3 regions of the Rhizobium sp. PL01 genome follow, and region 2 is predicted to be linked to each of the others. Evidence: predicted binding sites of a transcription regulator. Region 2 holds the regulator's gene; each other region holds the start of a gene.

The links. The regulator HrcA, encoded in region 2, represses chaperone genes, less so after heat shock. The targets are predictions, from matches to a motif close to GTTAGCACTCNCNNNNNGNGAGTGCTAAC.
Region 1: groES (co-chaperone GroES) is a predicted target of HrcA. The motif match lies at 5,040-5,068, and genes of this name have one in related genera.
Region 3: groES (co-chaperone GroES) is a predicted target of HrcA. The motif match lies at 2,547-2,575, and genes of this name have one in related genera.

The regions. Positions count from the first base shown of each region.
Region 1 is NZ_JAWQUM010000003.1:139,290-146,935, reverse strand. It holds gene ileS (isoleucine--tRNA ligase) at 1-1,018, opposite strand, end outside; gene R6X40_RS08450 (BrnA antitoxin family protein) at 1,309-1,548, opposite strand; gene R6X40_RS08445 (bifunctional riboflavin kinase/FAD synthetase) at 1,561-2,559, opposite strand; gene R6X40_RS08440 (TIGR01459 family HAD-type hydrolase) at 2,608-3,456, opposite strand; gene chrA (chromate efflux transporter) at 3,581-4,951, opposite strand; gene groES (co-chaperone GroES) at 5,127-5,423, shown strand; gene groL (chaperonin GroEL) at 5,490-7,133, shown strand.
Region 2 is NZ_JAWQUM010000005.1:33,161-40,806, forward strand. It holds gene hemW (radical SAM family heme chaperone HemW) at 1-1,055, opposite strand, end outside; gene rdgB (RdgB/HAM1 family non-canonical purine NTP pyrophosphatase) at 1,341-1,985, opposite strand; gene R6X40_RS13350 (VOC family protein) at 2,028-2,423, opposite strand; gene rph (ribonuclease PH) at 2,427-3,146, opposite strand; gene hrcA (heat-inducible transcriptional repressor HrcA) at 3,357-4,415, shown strand; gene grpE (nucleotide exchange factor GrpE) at 4,532-5,146, shown strand; gene R6X40_RS13370 (acetolactate synthase large subunit) at 5,233-6,786, opposite strand; gene R6X40_RS13375 (D-arabinono-1,4-lactone oxidase) at 6,931-7,646, opposite strand, start outside.
Region 3 is NZ_JAWQUM010000021.1:23,056-30,701, forward strand. It holds gene R6X40_RS31110 (diguanylate cyclase) at 1-1,694, opposite strand, end outside; gene groES (co-chaperone GroES) at 2,628-2,924, shown strand; gene groL (chaperonin GroEL) at 2,992-4,617, shown strand; gene R6X40_RS31125 (hypothetical protein) at 4,740-5,090, opposite strand; gene R6X40_RS31130 (hypothetical protein) at 5,087-5,299, opposite strand; gene R6X40_RS31135 (hypothetical protein) at 5,326-5,508, shown strand; gene R6X40_RS31140 (hypothetical protein) at 5,580-5,999, shown strand; gene ligD (DNA ligase D) at 5,962-7,646, opposite strand, start outside.

The DNA of each region.
Region 1 (7,646 bases), on a different contig from region 2:
CCTCGTCGGTGACGTGATCACCATTCAGAAGCGGGACCTTGAAGTCGTAGCCGAGGGCAGCAAGCGGATGGGCACAGGTGATCGCGCCCAACTCTTCCGCCGTAACATCGCGGACCAGCTTGAGCGTTACTTTCGCCTTTGCAGCGCATTCATCAGCAAGGCGCTTTGCAAAGATCAACTGTTCGCCCGGCTGAGGCCCAAAATCGTTCTCTGCGCTTTCGACCTCAAACAGACCATAGGGATAGCGTGACGAATAGGCGATCGCGCGGTTGCCCGGGATAGTCCAGGGGGTCGTGGTCCAGATGACGACGAAGGCGGCCTTCAGGCTTTCTGGCCCTTCGAGAACAGGGAACTTCACCCAGATCGTGTCGCTCTCGATATCGGCATACTCGACCTCGGCTTCCGCCAACGCGGTGCGCTCGACCACCGACCACATGATCGGCTTGGAGCCGCGATAGAGCTGGCCGCTCTTGGCGATCTTCAGGAGTTCGCCAGCGATACGGGCTTCGGCATGGAAGGCCATGGTCGTGTAGGGATTGTCGAAGTCGCCCTCGATGCCCAGACGCTTGAACTCGGCCGACTGGATCTTGATCCAGTTGGCGGCAAAGTCGCGGCATTCCTGGCGGAACTCGTTGACCGGAACCTCGTCCTTGTTCTTGCCCTTGGCGCGGTAGGCTTCCTCGATCTTCCATTCGATCGGCAGGCCGTGGCAATCCCAGCCCGGAACATAGTTGGCATCAAAACCGCGCATCTGGAACGAGCGGGTGATGGTGTCCTTGAGGATCTTGTTCAGCGCATGGCCGATGTGGATGTTGCCGTTGGCATAGGGCGGGCCGTCATGCAGCACGAACTTTTCGCGGCCGGCGGCAGAGGCGCGGAGCTTCTTGTAGAGGCCCATCTCCTGCCAGCGGGCAACCGTTTCCGGCTCCTTCTGCGGCAGACCGGCGCGCATCGGGAATTCGGTTTCCGGCAAATAGAGTGTCTTGGAATAATCAAGCTTGTCAGCGGTATCGGTCATGGTTTCAGCAATCATATCTGGGCGCGTGTCGCCGCGCATGCGAACGGGATATCATAAGGGAAACGGTGGCGCTCATGTCGAACGCCGAAAACCCGGACCTTCCGGCGGCTATCAAAGCGCTGGGAAGGCCGGGCCAATAATTCGCTGATCACGTATCAATCGACGATATCGGGTCATGGTGGCGGTTGTTTAAGCGGTTTTCGCGCGAAAAGGAAGAGGCTAGCGGCGCACAGGGCAGGATTGTGCATCGGCACGGCCGTATCTTGTGATCGCGCCGCAAAACCGCAAACTCAGTCCTTGGGGTTTGCCAGCATCACGGCGCGCAGCGCGTCGTTGATACGATCCTGCCAGCCCGGACCGTCGTCCTGGAAATAGTGCAGGATGGCGCTGTCGAGCTTGATCGACACGAGTTCCTTGGTTTCCGGCAGAGCACGCTTTTCGACGGGCGCCGCCGGTGCCTTCTTGACCGGCTTGAACAAAGCTTCGGCGGCATCCATGGCGCTGACGGGCCGGCGGGGCGTGGTGGCCATCGGGATCATCCTTTACGAGTGTGCATCCAGACCGAATGCGATTTTACTGTCGATCATACTGAGCGGCTTGACGCCGGAGAGCAAGGCGCGGGCTTCGGCGTCGTCCTGCTTCATCTGCACCACCAGCGGATCGAGGCCTTCGAATTTCAGCTCGTCGCGCAGATGGCCGAAGAAAGAGACGGAACAGATTTCGCCGTAGAGATCGCCGGAAAAATCGAAGACGAAGGTTTCGAGCAGCGCAACACCGTCGCTATCGACCGTCGGGCGTTTGCCGAAGCTGGCGACGCCGTCGTGGATACTGCCATCAGCACGGCGGAAGCGCACGGCGTAAATGCCATTCCTGAGTTCGACTTCCGGCGGGAGCTGCATGTTGGCGGTGGGGTAGCCGAGCGTCCGGCCGAGCTTCTTGCCGTCAATGACTTCGGATTCCACCGTATAGCGATAACCGAGCAAACCGGCCGCGTGGGAAACGTCGCCCTCACCCAGCAGTCCGCGGATATGGCTGGAGGAAATCACCGAGGCATTCTCGTCGCGAAAAGCGTCAACCAGCGTCACGCCAAAACCGTTTTCGCCACCGGCGGCCATCAGGAAGGCAGGGCCACCTTCCCTGCCCTTGCCGAAATGGAAATCGAAGCCGGTGACCACATGGCCGGCATGCAGCCAGTCCATCAGGATCGAGCGGATGAAGTCGGATGCGGACAGCTGCGAGAAGGTGCGGTCGAACGGATATTCAATGACAGCGGCAAAGCCCATGCCTTCGAGGATACGCGCCTTCAACGGCGCCGGTGTGAGGCGGAAAACCGGCTGGTCCGGCCGAAAGACGCTGCGCGGATGCGGTTCGAACGTCAGCACAAGGGCCGGAACACCGCGCGCCCGCGCTTCTTCCAGTGCCCTGTCGAGCACCGATTGATGGCCGCGATGTACGCCGTCGAAATTGCCGATGGCAATGACCCCGCCGCGCAGCGCTTCTGGAAGAGGTTCGCGGGTCTCGTTACGATGAAAAACCGTCATGTCTGTTAGCCAGTCATCTCTCAGTGCAGGTCAATCACGCTCAATGCGTCACGCCAGTCTCGGCATCCACCATTTTGGCGTGGCACCCTCGTTCTTCAGGAATGCCGTCAGCTTGGTCTCGTCGGTCTTTTCAGCAGTCATGTATTCAGCCGCATGGATACCGGCGCTGATATAGAGAACATCGAGACCGAAATCCTGTGCGCCCTTGACGTCCGTCGGCATGCCATCGCCGACCGCGATCACCCGTGACAGGTCGAGCCCGCCGCGCACGGCCTTGGCTTCCGTCAGGGACGCGCGATAAATCGGCACATAGGGCTTGCCGGAAATCCGGGTTTCGCCGCCAAGCTCCTCATAGACCTTGGCGATGGCGCCAGCACAGGGAATGAGCTTGTGGCCACGCTCGACGACCAGATCCGGATTGGCGCAGATGAACGGCACCTTACGCTTGGCAAGGTTTGAGAGCGTGGCGCGATAGTCCTCGGCAGTCTCGGTTTCGTCATCAAAAAAGCCGGCGCAGACGATGATCTCCGCCTCCTCGGAAGAAACCATGCTGACGCCGAGGCCCTCGAGCAACGGCAGATCCTTTTCCGCACCGATGAAATAGACTTTCTTCGGACCGGCTGAGATCAGCGCGCGGGTGACATCGCCGGATGTGACGATGCGGTCATAGGCACTATCCGGCACGCCAAGGCCACGGATCTGGACGATAACGCCGGGATGCGGGCGGGGCGAATTGGTGATCAGAACAACCGTCAGACCCTTGGCGCGCGCTTCGGTCAGCGCTTCGCAAGCGCCCTTGAACGCCTCGACACCATTGTGCAGCACGCCCCAGACATCGCAGAGCACGACATCATAACGGCTGGCAATGTCGCGAAAACTGTTGATCCGAACGGCCATGCTGGCTTCCCGCAGAAAAGAAATGGTCGGGCTGACATCGCAGGCAGGCGTTGAAAACACAAGTCTCCATCCGGAAAATGGCGGCTGAATTCCAAGGTTTCCGGCGTGGACCGAGCTGTAACCGCTAAAATCCCCGGATCATCCAACCGGCAACCGCACAGATGGCCAGCGTCGTCACGACGCCGCGCTTGAAGAAAAACAGCAGTACGGCTGCCAAAAACGCCAAGCCGAAAGCTGGCAACTGGAATGTCTGCCAAGCGGGAAGCGGCATGGAAACAGGCCCTGCCACAAAGCGATCCACACTGGAAAAAACAACGTGCAGACCGAACCAGACGGCCAGATTGAGGATGACGCCGGTGACCGCCGCCGAGATCGCCGCAAGCGCGCCGGACAGGGCCCGGTTGTTGCGCAGAGCCTCAACATAGGGCGCACCGAGAAAGATCCAGAGAAAACACGGCACAAAGGTCACCCATGTGGCAAGCGTGGCGCCGAGCAAGCCGGACACAAGCGGATCAAGACCGAGCGGTGCGCGAAAGGCCGCCATGAAGCCAACAAAGGACAGAACCAGTACCAGCGGACCGGGGGTGGTTTCCGCCAGTGCCAATCCATCCAGCATTTCGCCGGGTTTCAGCCAATGATAGGTCTCGACAGCCTGCTGGGCGACATAGGCCAGAACAGCATAGGCACCGCCAAAGGTCACCACGGCCATCTTGGAGAAGAACAGGCCGATGGCGGTGTAGACGGTCCCGAACCCGAGCATCGCTCCGATAATGACAAACGGCGTGATCCAGAGGATGAGCCAGAGAACAAGAACCTGAATCGTGCGCTTCCAGCTTGAAGCAACATCGGGAAAGCTGCTGTCTATGACCGAAGGCCTGTCGGCTGCAGCTTGTTTCGCTGCAGCGGCAATCGCTTTTTCACCTGTTGCCGGCTGCAGGCGCGTGGCGACGTATCCGGCGATGCCGGCTGCCAGCACGACGAGCGGGAAAGGCAGATCAAAAAAGAACAGGAAGGCGAAGGCGAGCGCCGCGACGATGAGCGCAAAGCGGGTTTTCAGCGCCCGGCGGCCAACACGGATGACGGCCTCTATGACGATTGCCAGCACCGCTGCCTTCAGGCCGAAGAACAGGCCGGTCAACCAGCCGCTCTCGTGAAAGACCGCATAGGCCGACGACAGGCCAAGGATGACAATAAAACCCGGCAGGATGAACAGCAGCCCCGCAACGATGCCGCCGCGCGTGCCGTGCAGCAGCCAGCCGATATAAGTGGCGAGCTGTTGTGCCTCGGGCCCTGGCAAGAGCATGCAGAAATTCAAAGCGTGCAGGAACCGGCTTTCCGAGATCCAGCGGCGCTCCTCCACCAGTTCCCGGTGCATCAGCGCAATCTGCCCTGCCGGACCGCCGAAACTCAGCAATCCGATCCTTGCCCAGACTTTTGCGGTCTCAGTGAAGGAAGGATGGACGGGTGTCACATTCAGGTCGTGTTGTTGGGTCAAGAACATGCCAGTCAGATAACCATGATCGATGAAATATTTTCGACAGCCCGTTCTTGACTCACCTCGCGGCCATCCTTATCTGCAAGTCGCTAGCACTCAAGCAATAGGAGTGCTAACATCCATCCATCGGGCCGCAAAGACGACCCGTGAAGTCATTTGATCGAGGGATTAGACAATGACAAGCACCAATTTCCGCCCGCTGCATGACCGCGTTGTCGTGCGCCGTATCGAGGCTGAAGCCAAGACCAAGGGCGGCATCATCATTCCGGATACCGCCAAGGAAAAGCCGCAGGAAGGCGAAATCGTCGCTGTCGGCACCGGCACCCGTGACGACAAGGGCGCTCTCATCGCGCTCGACGTCAAGGCTGGCGACCGTATCCTGTTCGGCAAGTGGTCCGGCACAGAAGTCAAGCTCAACGGCGAAGACCTTCTGATCATGAAGGAAGCCGACATCATGGGCGTTATCGGCTGATTTAGCCGATTGCCACCTTTCCACTTTCCATAAAACCAATTGGGCATCAGCCCGGGAGTTTTTAACATGGCAGCCAAAGAAATTAAGTTCGGCCGCATCGCGCGCGAAAAGATGCTGCGCGGCGTCGACATCCTCGCAGACGCAGTCAAGGTAACGCTCGGTCCTAAGGGCCGCAACGTCATCATCGACAAGTCCTTCGGCGCACCGCGCATCACCAAGGACGGCGTTTCCGTCGCCAAGGAAATCGAACTCGAAGACAAGTTCGAGAACATGGGCGCCCAGATGGTCCGCGAAGTTGCTTCGAAGACCAACGACATCGCCGGTGACGGCACGACGACTGCTACCGTTCTCGCCCAGGCCATCGTTCGCGAAGGCGGCAAGGCTGTTGCAGCCGGCATGAACCCGATGGACCTGAAGCGCGGTATTGACCTGGCTGTTGCAGCCGTCGTCAAGGACCTCGTTGCCAAGGCAAAGAAGATCAACACTTCGGAAGAAGTGGCCCAGGTCGGCACGATCTCCGCCAATGGCGAAAAGGAAATCGGCCAGTACATCGCTGAAGCGATGCAGAAGGTCGGCAATGAAGGCGTCATCACGGTTGAAGAAGCCAAGACCGCCGAAACCGAGCTTGAAGTCGTCGAAGGCATGCAGTTCGACCGCGGCTACCTCTCCCCTTACTTCGTAACCAACCCTGAAAAGATGGTTGCAGAACTGGAAGACGCTTACATCCTTCTCCATGAGAAGAAGCTCTCCAACCTGCAGGCAATGCTTCCGGTTCTGGAAGCCGTCGTTCAGACCGGCAAGCCGCTCCTCATCATCTCGGAAGACGTTGAAGGCGAAGCTCTTGCTACGCTGGTCGTCAACAAGCTGCGTGGCGGCCTGAAGATTGCTGCTGTCAAGGCTCCAGGCTTCGGCGATCGCCGCAAGGCCATGCTCGAAGACATCGCGATCCTGACCGGTGGCCAGGTTATCTCCGAAGACATCGGCATCAAGCTGGAAAACGTTACGCTCGAAATGCTCGGCCGTGCGAAGAAGGTTTCGATCTCCAAGGAAAACACCACCATCGTTGATGGCGCTGGCAAGAAGGCCGAAATCGAAGGCCGCGTTGCTCAGATCAAGGGCCAGATCGAAGAAACCACTTCCGATTACGACCGCGAAAAGCTGCAGGAACGTCTTGCCAAGCTCGCTGGCGGCGTTGCCGTTATCCGCGTCGGCGGTGCGACTGAAATCGAAGTCAAGGAAAAGAAGGACCGTATCGACGACGCGCTGAACGCAACGCGCGCTGCCGTTCAGGAAGGTATCGTTCCTGGTGGTGGTACTGCCCTGCTTCGCGCTTCCGTCGTCCTCGACATCAAGGGTGCAAACGACGATCAGAACGCCGGTATCAGCATCATTCGCAAGTCGCTTCAGTCGCTGGTTCGCCAGATCGCTGAAAACGCAGGCGACGAAGGTTCGATCATCGTCGGCAAGATCCTCGAAAGCGACACCGACAACTTCGGCTACAATGCCCAGACCGGCGAATATGGCGACATGATCGCCATGGGTATCGTCGATCCGGTCAAGGTCGTTCGTACAGCTCTGCAGAACGCGGCTTCGGTTGCTTCGCTGCTGATCACGACTGAAGCCATGATTGCCGAAGCTCCGAAGAAGGATTCCGCCGGCGGCGGTATGCCTGACATGGGCGGCATGGGTGGCATGGGCGGCATGATGTAATAAGGCGTTTGCCTTAGTACGAATGACGACCATAAAGCTTTCCGGGTTTCCGGATTGGAGAGGGGCAGGCCGCAAGGTCTGCCCTTTTTTCGTTCTTGCTTGGTGGGTTGACAAGCTATTCCACGCAAAAGCGGCAGGCTCAGCGCCCACACGCCCGGATCATGTTCTGATTGTATTTTGGCTAAATCGGTGCAATCGGGACTATTTATCTCGGATCACAAAATATTTCTCGAAACACCATTGAAGCGCGAGAAAAAGCAATTATAAAAGCGCACCAAGTGAACCACAGATTCACAGGGATCAAGAATTCGGACGATTTAACAATAAGACAGTTCAATTTTTCCGTATTAACCGTCTGCCCAACATCCTTTTGATTCCAGACCACAAAGCTTATAGATTTTCCTCGCATACAATTTATTTCGTCTTGCCGATAAACGTGCCCAAGACCTGAAAATTGAGCTTTCTATCTTCTGCAGCAAACGACGCCTCGTCATATATTTTCGCGCCGTACAG
Region 2 (7,646 bases):
GGATCGGGCTCGCGGCCGGACAGGTCTTGCCAGCGCACGAGGTCGATGCCTTCCTTCAGCCTCAGGCCCATCAGCAAAAGCTCGTCGGCCTGTTCGTCATAACCGAGCACTTCCTGATCGACCATGCCGTGGCCATGTTCCTCGACCAGTTGCAGCCAGGTTTCCGGCTTGCGTTCTGTCGCCGTCGCAATCTTGTTGCGGCCGCGCGTCAGGCGGCCATGGGCGCCGGGACCAATGCCGGCATAGTCGCCATAGCGCCAATAGGTGAGGTTATGGCGGCTCTCGGCGCCGGGCGCTGCATGGTTGGAAACCTCGTAGGCCGGCATGCCGAACCCTTCGGTGATCTCCTGCGTCGCCTCGTAGAGCACGGCGGAATGCTCGCCGTCCGGCACGATCAGCTTGCCTGCCTTGTGCAGGCCATAGAAAGGCGTGCCTTCCTCGATCGTCAGCTGGTAGAGCGACAGGTGATCGACGGCATAGGAGACGGCCTGTTTCAGCTCCTTTTCCCATTCCTCTACGGTCTGTTTCGGGCGGGCGTAAATCAGGTCGAAGGACATCCGCGGAAAGATATCGCGCGCCAGGCCGATCGCCTTCAGCGCGTCCTCGACATTGTGTAGTCGGCCGAGGAATTTGAGATCCTTGTCGTTCAGCGCCTGCACGCCGAGCGAGACGCGATTGACACCGGCGGCGCGATAACCGCGGAAACGGGTCGCCTCAACGCTGGAAGGATTGGCCTCCATGGTGATTTCGATACCGTCAGGCACATGCCAGAGATTGGCGATGCCATCCAGGATGGCCTCGACTGTCGTCGGGTTCATCAGCGATGGCGTGCCACCGCCCATGAAGATGCTGGTCACCGTGCGAGGGCCGGACATATGCCGCATCGCCGCCATTTCGGTCAGAAAAGCGCTTACGAAACGCGGCTGGTCGACCGGCTGGTGGCGGACATGGCTGTTGAAATCGCAATAGGGACATTTGGCAGCACAGAACGGCCAATGCACATAGATCCCGAAACCGGGCTCCTTGCTGTCGCCGATGGAAGAAAAAGTGGCCATTCTGGTTAGGGTCTTTCAGGCGCTCTGGCGCGGTGTAATCAAGATCGAGTGTTAAGAGGTCTGGTTGGCGCGGAATTTTACCACACCGTCATTCCTGTGCTCGTCACAGGAATCCAGCCACGCGATGTCTATCGCGTGAAAGAGTCTCTAGCGTCGCAGACGCGACGCAACTGGATCCCTGTGACAAGCACAGGGATGACGGAGGAGAGATATTCGGTCAACCTCAATCTAACCACTTGCAGCGGTCAGCAGAAGGTCACGGGGACATCTCCGCCACCTTTAATCTTATGCACTCAGGCACGTCTCGGCAAAAAGCTTGAACGCGCGCGCCCGGTGCGACAACGCCTCGGCATCACCTGGCTTCCAGCCGTGCTTTTCATCCGCGCTCATTTCGCCGAATGTCGTGTCGTAGCCGAGCGGTTGAAAAACCGGGTCGTACCCGAAGCCCTGTGACCCGCGCGGTGGCCAGACGATATGGCCTTCCACTTCGCCGCGGAACAGCTCGACATGACCATCCGGCCAGGCAAGGCAGAGCACCGAGACGAAGCGTCCGCTGCGCTTGTCGAATTCTGCCGCGCCGGCTTCCTGAATAGCCACCTCGACCTTGTGCATCGCCATGGCGAAATCACGGGTGCCGTCGGGGGTCTCGGCCCAGTTGGCAGTGTAGACGCCCGGATCACCGTTCAGCGCATCGACGACAAGGCCGGAATCGTCCGAGAGCGCCGGAAGGCCGGAGGCCTTTGCCGAGGCCAGTGCCTTGATCGTAGCGTTTTCCTCGAAGGTCGTGCCGGTCTCGTCCGGTTCGACGAAATTGAGGTCGGCCGCCGACTTGGCTTCAAAGCCCATCGGCCCGATCAGGTCGCGGATTTCACGGATCTTGCCGGCATTGTGACTGGCAACGATCAGGGTCTTGTCTTCAAGCTTGCGCATTTGCGTCTTTCTCATCCAGCGGACAGGCGCCGCCCATTCGTGTCAGTCGATAGCCCAGAGGCTGGCTTCGGCGCATTCCAGGCTGTTTCCGGCTGGATCGCGAAAATAGAGGGACCGTGCACCCGATGGCCAAAGCACCTCGGATTCGATGGCAATCCCCGATGCCGACAGTTTCGCCTGCCAGGCATCCAGATCCCCGGCTGTCACCTGGAAACACATATGCCCTGCGCCAGTGGTGCCATGCGGCAGCGGCGGCTTGATCGTCTCCGCCGGATTGAAGATCAGGAGAACGCCGGGGCCGCAGCGAAAGAAGATATGCCGGTTGCCAGCGCGGCTGATTTTCTCGAGACCGAGAACGGAGCCGTAGAACGCCTCCGCCTTGTCGAGATCGTCGACGTAAAGCGCCGTCTCCAGAATGCCTTCGAACGGTGCGGCCATGGTTCAGCCCTCGATTGCCTGCTTCTGCATGCCGACCAGTTCGGCAATGCCGTTCTTGGCAAGGCCGAGCAGCGTGCCGAATTCTTCTTCCGAGAACGGCTTGCCTTCCGCCGTGCCCTGGATTTCGACGATACCGCCCGAGCCAGTCATGACGAAATTGGCGTCGGTTTCAGCGGCGGAGTCTTCGAGGTAGTCGAGGTCGATCACCGGCTGGTTGGCGAAGATACCGCATGAGATCGCAGCGATATGGTCCTTCAGGACCTTCTCGACCTTGATCATATTGCGCGCTTCCATCCATTTCAGGCAATCGTGCAGTGCGATCCAGGCGCCGGTGATGGAGGCGGTACGGGTGCCGCCATCGGCCTGGATGACGTCGCAGTCGATTGAGATCTGGCGCTCGCCGAGTTCCTTCAGATCGACCACCGCGCGCAGCGACCGGCCGATCAGGCGCTGGATTTCCTGGGTGCGGCCGCTCTGCTTGCCGGCGGCGGCTTCGCGCTTCATGCGTTCGCCAGTGGCGCGCGGCAGCATGCCGTATTCGGCGGTGACCCAACCCTTGCCGCTGTTGCGCAGCCATGGCGGCGTCTTTTCTTCCAGGCTCGCCGTCACCAGCACATGCGTGTCGCCGAACTTTACCAGGCAGGATCCTTCTGCATGTTTGGAAACATTGCGCTCGAAGGAAACCTTGCGCATCTGGTCGGTTTTTCTGCCGGAAGGCCGCATCATGAACTCCTGTGATGTTTGTCAGCCTTCTAGCCTATGTTGGCTGGAAGGGAAATCATTTGCGCTAAAAGAGTGGAGGAGCGGCAAAAGGCGTTGTAAGGCGGGCTTTCCGGCCAATTTCCCTTTTGCTATCCGGGCCGGGATCACTATATTTCAATTGACTTCAACAGCATGGGTTTTCGCGTTCGAATGGTACTGGATAAATCTGCAATGCGGGAAAGGCTTTCGGCGCTTGACGAGCGGTCTGGCGAAATCTTCCGTCGTATTGTGGAAAGCTATCTCGAAAGCGGCGAGCCGCTCGGATCGCGCAGCCTGTCGCGGATTCTGCCGATGTCGCTGTCACCGGCCTCCGTGCGCAATGTCATGAGCGATCTCGAAGACCTCGGCCTGATCTATTCTCCGCATATCAGCGCCGGGCGCCTGCCGACACAGAATGGCCTGCGCTTTTTTGTCGATGCTTTCATGCAGGTGGGCGACCTTTCGCCCGAGGACCGCGCCTCGATCGACCGGCACGTGCGCCGCGCCGACCGCGATCAGCCCGTCGAAACGCTGCTCAATGATGCCAGCCAGATGCTGTCGGGCATGTCGCGTGGGGCAGGGCTGGTCATTACCACCAAGAACGATCCGGTGCTGCGGCATGTCGAATTCGTCCGGCTCGCGCCCACCAAGGCGCTGGCCGTGCTCGTCGGCGAACATGATCAGGTGGAAAACCGGATCATCGAACTTCCGGCCGGTGTGACCAGTTCACAGTTGACGGAAGCCGCCAATTTCCTGAATGCGCATCTTGCCGGACAGACCTTGCCCGAGGTGCGCGGCCAGCTTGAAAAGGTCAAGGAAACCGTCCGGCGCGAACTCGATACGCTGAGCCAGGATCTGGTCGAGCGTGGCCTCGCCATCTGGTCGGGCAGCGAGGCTGATGACAAGCCGACGCAGCTGATCGTGCGCGGCCGTGCCAATCTTCTTGAGGGGCTGGCCGGCGCCGAGGACGTCGATCGTCTCCGCATGCTGTTTGATGATCTGGAAAAGAAGGACAGCCTGATCGAAATCCTCAATCTGGCCGAAAGCGGGCCGGGGGTGCGGATCTTCATCGGTTCGGAAAACAAGCTGTTCTCGCTGTCCGGCTCGTCGCTGATCGTCGCCCCCTACAAGGATGGTGACGACAAGATCGTCGGCGCTGTCGGGGTCATCGGCCCAACCCGGCTGAATTATTCGCGCATCGTGCCGATGGTGGACTATACTGCGCAATTGATGTCGCGTTTGTCGCGATAACCGGCCGGAAGAAGGCCGGTTTTTCCGGCAGCTTTCGATTGTACCCTTGATTTTTGGGCTCCAAAGCTCGATATCGACACCAAATCCTAGACATATTGACATTCCGGAGACCGGTCATGACCGATGATATGAACAAACACGGTGCTGAAGCGAACGCGGACGAAGCTGCTGCTGCCTATGCAGAGGCCGCCGCCGAAGAGGTCGATACAGCCGTTTCCGAGCCGGATCCGCTGGAGCTTGCCAAGGCCGAAGCCGCTGACATGCGCGACCGCTACCTGCGCCTTGCCGCTGAAATGGACAACCTGCGCCGCCGCACTGCCCGCGACGTCAAGGACGCCAAGTCCTATTCCGTCGCCGGCTTTGCCCGTGACATGCTTGCCGTGTCGGACAACCTGCGCCGCGCGCTGGATGCCATTCCGGCAGAAGCCCGCGAAGCTGGCGATACCGGTTTCAATGCCCTGATCGAAGGCGTCGAAATGACCGAACGCGCCATGCTCTCGGCGCTGGAACGTCATGGCGTTCAGAAGCTCGAGCCGATCGGCCAGAAATTCGACCCGAACTTCCACCAGGCGATGTTCGAAGTTCCGAATACGGAAGTGCCGAACAGCACAGTCGTCCAGGTGGTTCAGGCCGGCTACACCATCGGCGAACGCGTCCTGCGCCCCGCCATGGTCGGCGTCGCCAAGGGTGGCCCGAAGGCCGTTGCTACGGAAGAAACACCGGAGGCTTGAGGCGAAGCCGCTCAATGCAGCGCATTGGGCAACTGCCGAACTGATTTATCTGACGGCCAATGACCCGAATGATGGGCTGTTGGCCGTCAGATGACGGCTTCTATCAAAAACGGGCCATGACGTGACAAAGCGTTATCGAGGAGACGTGTGAACTCTTCACACGTGTGGGCACGAGCCGCGTCCACGCCCATTCCCTTTGCCATTGACACCCAGTCCAGCGACGGATTATCGATATCCAGCATGCGCCGCGCATTTTCCCCGATCGTTTGAACCCCGACGTTGCGCATTTCTCCATGCAGCACCGCATAGGTGCGGTTGGCAAAGACGATCGTGATGATGTCGAGATTTTCCCGCGTCTGGGTCCACAATCCCTGAATGGTATACATCCCGCTGCCATCGGCCTGCAGGTTCAAAACCTTCCGGTCGGGGCAGGCGATCGCTGCTCCGATGGACAAGGGGATGCCGATACCGATGGCGCCGCCGGTGTTCATCATGAAGTCGTGCGGCGCAGACTGTTCGGACAATGAATAGAACCGTCGGGCGGAGGTGATCCCTTCATCACAAACGATGGCGTTGTCCGGAAGTTTTTGCGCCACGATCACTGCTATCGCGTCTTCTGTGAGCGGTCCGCTGGGTCGTCCTTCGCCGGAGATCGTTTTTACCAGCGGTACTGGCTGCGAACTTTTGATCCCCAATTCATCGCGAAGCTCTTCCAGCGCCGTTTTCAGGTCCTCGCCATGATCAGCCAAAGTCAGAACCTGGCAGCCTTCGTGGACAAGCCGTCCCGGCTTGCCCGGATATGCGAAGAATGCAACCGGCTCAGTCGCGCCAACGAGAACCAGCACGTCAATGTCGGCCAGCGTCTCCAATGCCGCGTCGATCGGGTAGGGGATGCGGGTTGTCGCGACGCGTCCCCGACCACGCTGCATATGCGCCACCTGCACTTCGCTGAACAGGCGCACCTCAAGCGCCGCCGAGATTTGCCCGGCGATCTCCAGGGAATCGGCGGATGCTGCCAATCCGCGCACCAGAATTCCAGCCCGGCCGCGGGCTTTGCGGATCGCGTCCGCGACGCCGCGTATTGCGGCGCGGTTGGCGACGGCGGGTTGCGGACGGTCGCTCGCGACCGACGAGGGACGCCTTGCCTCGCCCCATGCCGCATCGGCGGGCAGGATCAGGGTTGTGATGCCCGGAGGCGATAGCGAGGCATGAATTGCTGCCTTTGTCGCCGTGGCAACGTCGTCTGGCCCTTCTATCCGCCGCACCCAGTTGGACATCGGCGCGGCCAAGCTCTCGATGTCGCTCGTCAGGGGCGCATCGAAAGGAAGGTGATAGGAGGCATGGTCACCGACGACATTGATCATGGGAACGCGGGCACGCCGGGCATTGTGAAGGTTGGCGAGCCCGTTTGCCAATCCTGGCCCCGTGTGAAGCAAGGTTGCGGCCGGCCGGTTTGTCATCCGCGCATAACCATCGGCGGCGCCAGTCACCACGCCCTCGAAAAGCCCAAGCACGCAGCGCATGTCAGGCCGACGATCGAGCGCCGCGACGAAATGCATCTCCGACGTGCCGGGATTGGCGAGGCAGATATTGACGTCATTGGCCAAAAGCACATCGCAAAGAATATCAGCACCGTTCATGGCTAGCCTCCCGCCCTCATTGTCGCGCGCATTGCCGCGTGAGCGCTCAAGAACGATGAACGCCGGCTGTTTCTACCACACACGGTCTCCCGGCGACACGCAATGCCTGCGCGTCGCCTCGCTCAGCCTCCAAACTGCACGATATCACCCGAACAACTGCTTCAGGTGATCGTTCAAGAACCGCCCCTCAGGATCGAGCTTGTTCCGCAGAGCCCGGAAATCTCCGGCGCGCGGATAAAGCGCCGTCACGTCCTCGGCGCCGAGAAAATGCAGCTTGCCCCAATGCGGACGTGAGCCGAACTGGCGCAGGATATTGTCGACATCCTTCAGATAGTTCCAGTAGTCCGTGCCCGGCTGGCCCGAGACCGAGAGGGTGATCGAATCCTGTTCGAAGAACGGGCTGATCCAGCCGCCGTCACCGGCGGTGAAGCGGTATTCGATCGGGTAGATGCAGGTCGGATGTTTCTCCAGCATCAGCTTGCGCACTTCGGTGCAGGCCTGCTTGCCGTATTTGACCGGCACGGCATATTCCAGTTCATGGAAGTTCGGCACATATTCTATCGGGTAGATTTCCGAGGAGTAGGCGATCTTCTCGAAAGCACTTTCCATCGGCGGTGCATCGGTGATGTCGATCGTCTTCATCTCGCAGACGTCGGAGAGGTTGGTCGTGGTCGAAACCGAGGACGTATCCGGCAGGCAATAGCAATGACGGCTTTCCGGAACGGGGCACCAGAAAAAGCCGAAATGCCGGTGGTTGGCGGCGAGATCGTCGTGCTGCTCCATGCATTCGTCGAAGGTGCAGCGCCACAGCTTTTCATGCAGATTGTAGCTGTCCATCACCTGCAGGGTGATTTCGGAGA
Region 3 (7,646 bases), on a different contig from region 2:
CGGACCTGGGTACAAAGAAGTCTTGCCACGGAGAGAGCGGCAGCGCTGTCGCATTGAGGAATGATGACGGCAATCTCCTCACCGCCGTACCGCGCAACCACACTGCGGGGATACGACGTCATGATCTCGGCGACGCGAGTTGCGACGCTCTTCAGACAGATGTCCCCAACCGGATGTCCGTAGGTGTCATTGTAAGCTTTGAACTTGTCGACATCGATCATAAGCAGGCTCGGCCCTGCGGAGGTTTGGGAATTTCGGTAGACAAGGTCTTCCAGGGCATTATCGAAGGCTCTCCGATTGAGCAGTCCCGTCAGGCCGTCGGTGTGCGCCATCACCTCAAGCCTCTTGTTCAAGGTACGAAGTTCCTCCTCAGTTTTCTTGCTTTTCGTGACGTCGGAAAAAACAATCAGACTTCCGCCTTCCTCGGTAGCCCGCGTGCGCGCTTCGATCCAGCGCCCATCCGCAAGGCGCATCTGGCGGTCGCCTGGTCGCAAAATTGCATCCGCGGACCTTTCTATTATGTCGTCGCAGTTCCCACCGCCGTTCATCTCCTCCCCACGTTCTATAGCGACCCGGATGATCGCCCTCAGGCAAGCTCCAGTCGACCGGACGTCAGCCGTAAGAGGAAAGAGTTCGAGATATCGCGCATTGTTGAAAACCTGCGCTCCTCTGTGGTCGAACATGGCTAGACCATCGGCCATGCTGGCCAGCGCGCCGGCCAGATGTCGCTGGGTTTGCGCCAGTTCGCGTTCCAGCAGTTTCCGGTCGGTGATCTCCCGATTGTGCGTGATCATGCCAATCATTTTACCATCGTCATCGTGGAACGGCGCTTTTAACGTGGCAAGCCACGTCTCCACACCATTCGTACGGGTGAAGCGCTGCTCGATGACGACCGGCTTTCCCTCGCGCAGAACCGCCTCTTCGTCCGCCCGGAAAGTCCGCGCCGCTTTCTCAGGATAAAAGTCGAAGTCGGTCTTGCCGATAAGATCGGAAGGGGTCCCCGCGCCCATCAGTGCTGCGGTCGCTGGATTTACTGCGATAAACCGACCATCGAGATCCTTGGCATTCAAACAGTCGGGAAGAGCCTCGATGATCGCTCTGTAGATGCGGTTAAGGGTGGTTGCCTGCTGCCGCTTTAGCTCCTGCGAAATCGCGAGGCTCGAAATCATCGCAGAAACAAAAAGCAGAAGCGCAAACGGCGCAACGACCGCTGGCATGACATTGGACCATTGATCGAACGGCACTTTGACGAAAAATGCAGCCGTACCGCTGAACACAACTGCCAGCGACACCACGCAAATGCTCCGCCCATCAGGAATGCCACGGACAAACCTGTGGGCGATCAGTCCACTCGCTGTCGCCATGAATATCAGAGGCAGCGCCACGGAGAGGCCGGTTCCGCCACTCAGGATGCGGCGACCGACCGCCACCACAAAGGGAGTTGCGGCAGCGACGGGGCCTCCGAACAGGCCAGAGATCGCCAAAAGAGTGTAGCGAAGATCAAGAAAGACGCCGGAATGGAACTGAAACGGCAGCGACATCGCTCCGAGCGTTCCACACGCCATAATTCCACCATATGCTGCTGACCTAGAGCGCGGCGTAAAATGCGCCATGTGTCGATGTCCAAAAGTCCACAGCGATGTCGTTATGGCGACGATCGCAAGGTTGGCAAGTAGTTCATTCCAGGGATTCATTGGTATCGGTTTCCAGGCGCAGCGTTTTAACGACGATAACCGGGTGATCTAAACGAGTGGTTGAGACTGGCAGTAACTCAGGGGCTATCTCGCAATATTTGACAATTCATCCCTTTAAACACTGCTTCGCACGGTTTGAGGTCAAGTATCGCTCAGCGGCTAGCAACCGCATTCGCCGTCCGCACTGAAGCTTGCACAAAACCCAATAAACTTCGTTTCAGCTTGCAGGGCTTTTCCGCCTCCCAGAAGATCGCCGCCAATTTCAACGAGGCAGCCAGCTCGGAGCGGAGCCACAGAGTTGAAGGATATCGCGTCGATGTCCATGGGCTCGTTTTATTTCAGAGGGCGCCACGGGTTTTGTCTTCTGCGGTTAGGAGTGTGTTTTCCTCAGGCACAGCGTTTCCGGCGCCGACCAGACGCGTTCAGTCGTTCGCGCGTTTCTTCGGACCCGTAGGCTTGGCGATGACGGATTTTTCCGCCACCGGCGCAGTCAGTTGCTTCAACTCTTCTTCAGTCTTGGGGCGGAACTTGATCATCGTGATGGTCTTTCGGCGACGCTCCGGACGGAGCGGGAACTGGTTTTTGAGATATGAAAACTAGGTAAAACGTTCACTCTGGTCAGAAATATGCCTTATCGACAGCGATGCAGACGCCGATCGCCAAAGACAACGTTAATGTCCACTGAATGAAGAAAAGCACATATTGAAACTGATAGATGGAATCGAAGAATGATCTCATCGCCGGACTCCCGTGATAAATCGGATATTCAATTCTTTAACACACAACACCGGCTTTATGTTTTAATTATTCGTACACATAGCGATTGTGATCACCGTATGCCGCAGAATGATCTCTGGCACTCCCAAGCGCGGAGTGCTATTCATCGTGCAGGGGAGAAGCCATTCGGCTGCGAGCCCATTAAGGAATCCAAACATGGTTGATACCAATTTTCGCCCGCTGCACGACCGCGTTGTTGTTCGCCGTATCGAAGCCGAAGCGAAGACCAAGGGCGGCATCATCATTCCGGATACCGCCAAGGAAAAACCGCAGGAAGGCGAAATAGTCGCCGTCGGCACAGGCGCCCGTGACGACAATGGCGCTCTCATCGCCCTCGACGTCAAGACCGGCGACCGTATCCTGTTCGGCAAGTGGTCGGGCACCGAAGTCAAGCTCAACGGCGAAGACCTTCTGATCATGAAGGAAGCCGACATCATGGGCGTTATCGGCTGATCTCAGCCGCGCTGTCCGTAATTTTTCCTTGTGATATCATTGGGCGATGCGCCCGGGAGTTCTTTCTATGGCTGCCAAACAAATCAAATTCGGCCGTGAAGCGCGCGAAAAGCTGCTGCGCGGCATCGATATTCTCGCCGATGCCGTCAAGGTCACACTTGGTCCAAAGGGCCGCAACGTCATCATTGACAAATCCTATGGCGCACCGCGCATCACCAAGGATGGTGTAACGGTCGCCAAGGAAATCGAGATTGAGGACAAGTTCGAAAACATGGGCGCCCAGATGGTGCGCGAAGTGGCCTCCAAGACCAATGACATCGCCGGTGACGGCACCACAACGGCAACCGTTCTCGCCCAGGCCATCGTTCGCGAAGGCACCAAGGCGGTTGCAGCCGGCATGAACCCGATGGACCTGAAGCGCGGCATCGATCTTGCCGTGACGGAAGTGGTCAAGGGGCTGGTGGCCAAGGCCAAGAAGATCAGCACGTCAGAAGAGGTGGCCCAGGTCGGCACGATCTCCGCCAATGGCGAAACGGAAATCGGCCATTACATCGCTGACGCGATGCAGAAGGTCGGCAATGAAGGCGTCATCACGGTTGAAGAAGCCAAGACCGCCGAAACCGAACTCGAAGTCGTCGAAGGCATGCAGTTCGACCGCGGCTACCTCTCGCCTTACTTCGTCACCAACCCTGAAAAGATGGTTGCTGAACTCGAAGACGCATATGTGCTCCTGCACGAAAAGAAGCTATCCAATCTGCAGGCGCTTCTGCCTGTGCTGGAAGCCGTCGTGCAGACCGGCAAGCCGCTCCTTATCATCTCGGAAGACGTTGAAGGCGAAGCTCTTGCGACGCTGGTCGTCAACAAGCTGCGTGGTGGCCTGAAGATTGCTGCCGTCAAGGCTCCGGGCTTCGGCGACCGCCGCAAGGCCATGCTCGAAGACATTGCGGTCCTGACCGCCGGTCAGGTCGTGTCCGAGGATATCGGCATCAAGCTCGAAAATGTCACCCTCGACATGCTCGGCCGCGTCAAGAAGGTCACCATTACCAAGGAAAACACCATCCTTGTCGATGGAGCGGGTAAGAAGGCCGAAATCGATGGCCGCGTCGCCCAGATCAAGGCGCAGATCGAGGAAACCACTTCCGACTACGACAAGGAAAAGCTGCAGGAACGTCTTGCCAAGCTTTCGGGCGGCGTTGCAGTCATCCGCGTCGGCGGTGCGACTGAAATCGAAGTGAAGGAAAAGAAGGACCGTATCGACGATGCGCTGAACGCAACCCGTGCAGCGGTCGAAGAAGGCATCGTCCCAGGCGGCGGTACTGCTCTGCTGCGCGCCTCGATCGTTCTCGACATCAAGGGTGCAAACGACGATCAAACTGCCGGTATCAACATCGTGCGCAAGGCACTTCAGTCATTGGTTCGCCAGATCGCTGAAAATGCAGGCGAAGAAGGCTCGATCATCGTTGGCAAGATCCTCGAAAGCAACACCGACAACTACGGCTACAACGCCCAGACCGGCGAATTCGGCGACATGATCGCCATGGGTATCGTCGATCCGGTCAAGGTTGTTCGCACAGCCCTGCAGAACGCAGCTTCGGTTGCTTCGCTGCTGATCACCACGGAAGCCATGATTGCCGAACTGCCGAAGAAGGATTTGGCCGGCGGCGGCATGCCTGATATGGGCGGCATGATGTAATCTATTCCGGCCCTCGGACTTGAACCATTTTCATAGCAGGGATGGCCCCGGTCTTTGGGGCCATCCCTCACCATTGCCAAAATGAGCTTAAGTGCCCTGTGCGAAACTACCGCTACGTTTTTTCAAGCCGCCATCGGTCGTTGTGGCGTGCCTGCTGTTTGAGCTTCTCGATGCGATGGCGCTGATAGCGTCGATTTGGCTGACAGCGATACTTTTCGTTCGAAGATTAGATGCGTGATGGAGACCAGGTGTGGCGTTTTGGTGTCAGGCCCGCCGATGTCCAAAGCGCACACAATTCCCCCTTCTTCACTTATGTAGAAGACACTCACCACGTTGCATCTCGCTGGAATAGCCTCGTCGGGAGAGCGCTTGGACAGTGTTTGGATCAGGCATGTGGAGAGCCTAGTTTCGATGGGAAGGGATGCTTCCAACGCATCGACAAGGCGGTCGGCCTTGTCAGGGTCGTCGATCATCCGTCAACCTCGCGGTTGGCCGCGGGTCGATTAGCCTCGTCGGTTACGGTGAGCATCGGTGCGGTCGTGTAGTTCCACTTACGGAAATCCTCACGGCTGAGATTGATCGCATCCATTTCTGCGTCACAGACCTTGATGGCTTTGGAAAAGGCTGCCGCACGCGAAGCGACCGCGACTGAACAAGGTGAGCCGATCACCAAGGCGGTCATCGAAGCCCTGAAGGACAGGAAGCTGCTTGTCCCTGCTCATACGCTTGGCGACGGCGGGCCGGGCGGCGGCACTCCGACTAGCCTATCGCGAATTGATCCGGGACCTGGCGCAGCCGTCGATCGAGGCGCTTGATCAGCTTGTCGTTGAGCGGGTTGGCGATCAAGCCATCTCGGCTGGATTGCGGAAGCGCCTGAAGGCGCGAAACTGAAGAACCTCAAGGGTTTGATCGCCCGTCTTGAGGTTCTGCGAGGAGCTACCATTTCCGATGAAAGGCGCAAGATGATCCATGCCAATCGCTACGGCATCGCCGCCAGGGATGCGCGCATTCTGCATGCCCGCGAGATACGGCGCCTGACATCCGAGCGTCGTCAAGCCACGCTGGTCGCCTTCGTCATCGAGAGGCAGGCGGCGGTCACTGATCTGACGATCAATGTATTCTGCAAATTGATTGGCAGCAACCGTCGCAAGGCTGAACTGAGCCGCACGGAACGCCGGCTGAAGGAAGCCGAAGTTCTTGATCGGGTGGCGCTTGATCATCTCAAGCTCGGCGAGGCGCTTCTGGCCGCCCGTGAGAGCAACACCGATCTTGCATCCGCGATCGCAGCGTCCCTGGGCTGGGACGGGTTGATCGCCAGCATGGCGGCAGCCAAATCTGTCGACATCACGCGGCTGCCCGGTTCGACTTCGCCAGAAGCTTGATCGCCTTTTCCAACGGGCGTTCGCCGCTGCAGTAGTCTTCCCATGCTTTCGTCTTCTTCAGGAGCGCAGGCACGGTGCGCACCGTAAATCGCTTCGGATCGAGATCCGATTTGACCTGCGACCAGGTCAAGGGCATCGACACAGTCGCGCCGGGCCGTGCACGTGGCGACAATGGCGCAACTGCAGTCGCCATTCGGTCGTTGCGTAAGTAGTCGAGGAAAATTCTTCCGTTGCGAAGCTTCTTCGCCATTTTCACGAGGAATTTCTCCGGATCGTCGCGTGCCATCTGGAGACAAACGTCGTGTGCAAACGCCTTTGCTTCCGGCCACGTCAGCTTGCTGCGCTTGCCGACCTCGAGGGGGGTCACGACGTGAAGCCCCTTCCCTCCCGTCGTCTTGCAGAAACTGACGAGACCCAGCGCATCCAAACGATCACGCATTTCCTTGGCCGCTTCGACCACCATCGAAAATGGAACGTCGGGTCCGGGATCGAGGTCAAACACGAGGCGGCCTGGGACTTCCGGCTGTTTTGGTTTGCAGTTCCATGGATGAAGCTCAAGTGCTGCAACCTGAGCCACCGCCGCCAGCCCTTCGACGCGGTCAATCTGGAGGTAGGGCTTTTTATCGCCAAACACCGTGACAAACTCGAGAAGGTTGGATGTTCCCATCATCGCGTGTCGTTGGAAGAACTGCTCGCCGTCGATGCCGTCCGGCGCTCGGATGATCGAGCAAGGTCGCCCCTTGATGTGATCGATCAACCAGGGGCCGACGGCTTGATAATATTCAGCGAGTTCCTGTTTGGTGACGGGTTTTCCATCGTTAGCATCTGGCCACAGAGGCTTGGCCGCACTGGAGATCAATACCCCCATCACGTTCGCTTTTGCGCCGGCACGACGACGGCTGGATGCTCTCACGTCCTTCTGCGGCTCCGGGACATCTGCTGTTTCAGGGTCTGCTGGCTTCTCGGCCTCAACTTCCGATGCAGGTTTGTCCTCCCGCAGGCCTTTGAAGGCTGCCTGTCGAACCATGCCGTCGCCTGTCCATCCCTCGAACTCAATCTCGGCAACGAGCTCGGGTTTGACCCAGACTACGTCGGGATCCCGCTTGGGAGCGCCTATCCCCGTAAACGGCGAGGTCTTCGTCTCTATCTCCTTCAATCTGTGCACCAGTGTCGCGACCTTCGTCGCTCCGTACCCGGTTCCCACTCGGCCGACATAGACGAAGCTGCCGCCTCGGTTCACGCCCACCAGAAGCGAACGGAACCTTCCATTCGTTTTGGCCCAGCCACCGATGACGACCTCGTGGCCCGCCCGGCATTTGGATTTGGCCCAGGTTTTCGTCCGGCCGGATTTGTATGGGGCATCAGCCCGCTTGGAAACAATGCCTTCAAGGGACAGTTTGCAGGCTGATTTCAGAACCGCGTCGCCGCCCGTGTCGAAATGATCGACAAATCGCAGACGAGGATCGTCGCCGCTTTCCCTCATCAAGTCTTGGAGGCGTTCTTTCCGATCGACCAACGGCTTGTCACGCCAGTCCTTGTCTCCTTCGAAAAGCAGATCAAATGCGAAATAGACCAGATCGTCTGTCTTTCCCTCGGACAGAGCCGCCTGGAGTGCGGCGAAGTCCGGCGCGCCATGTTCGTCGAGTG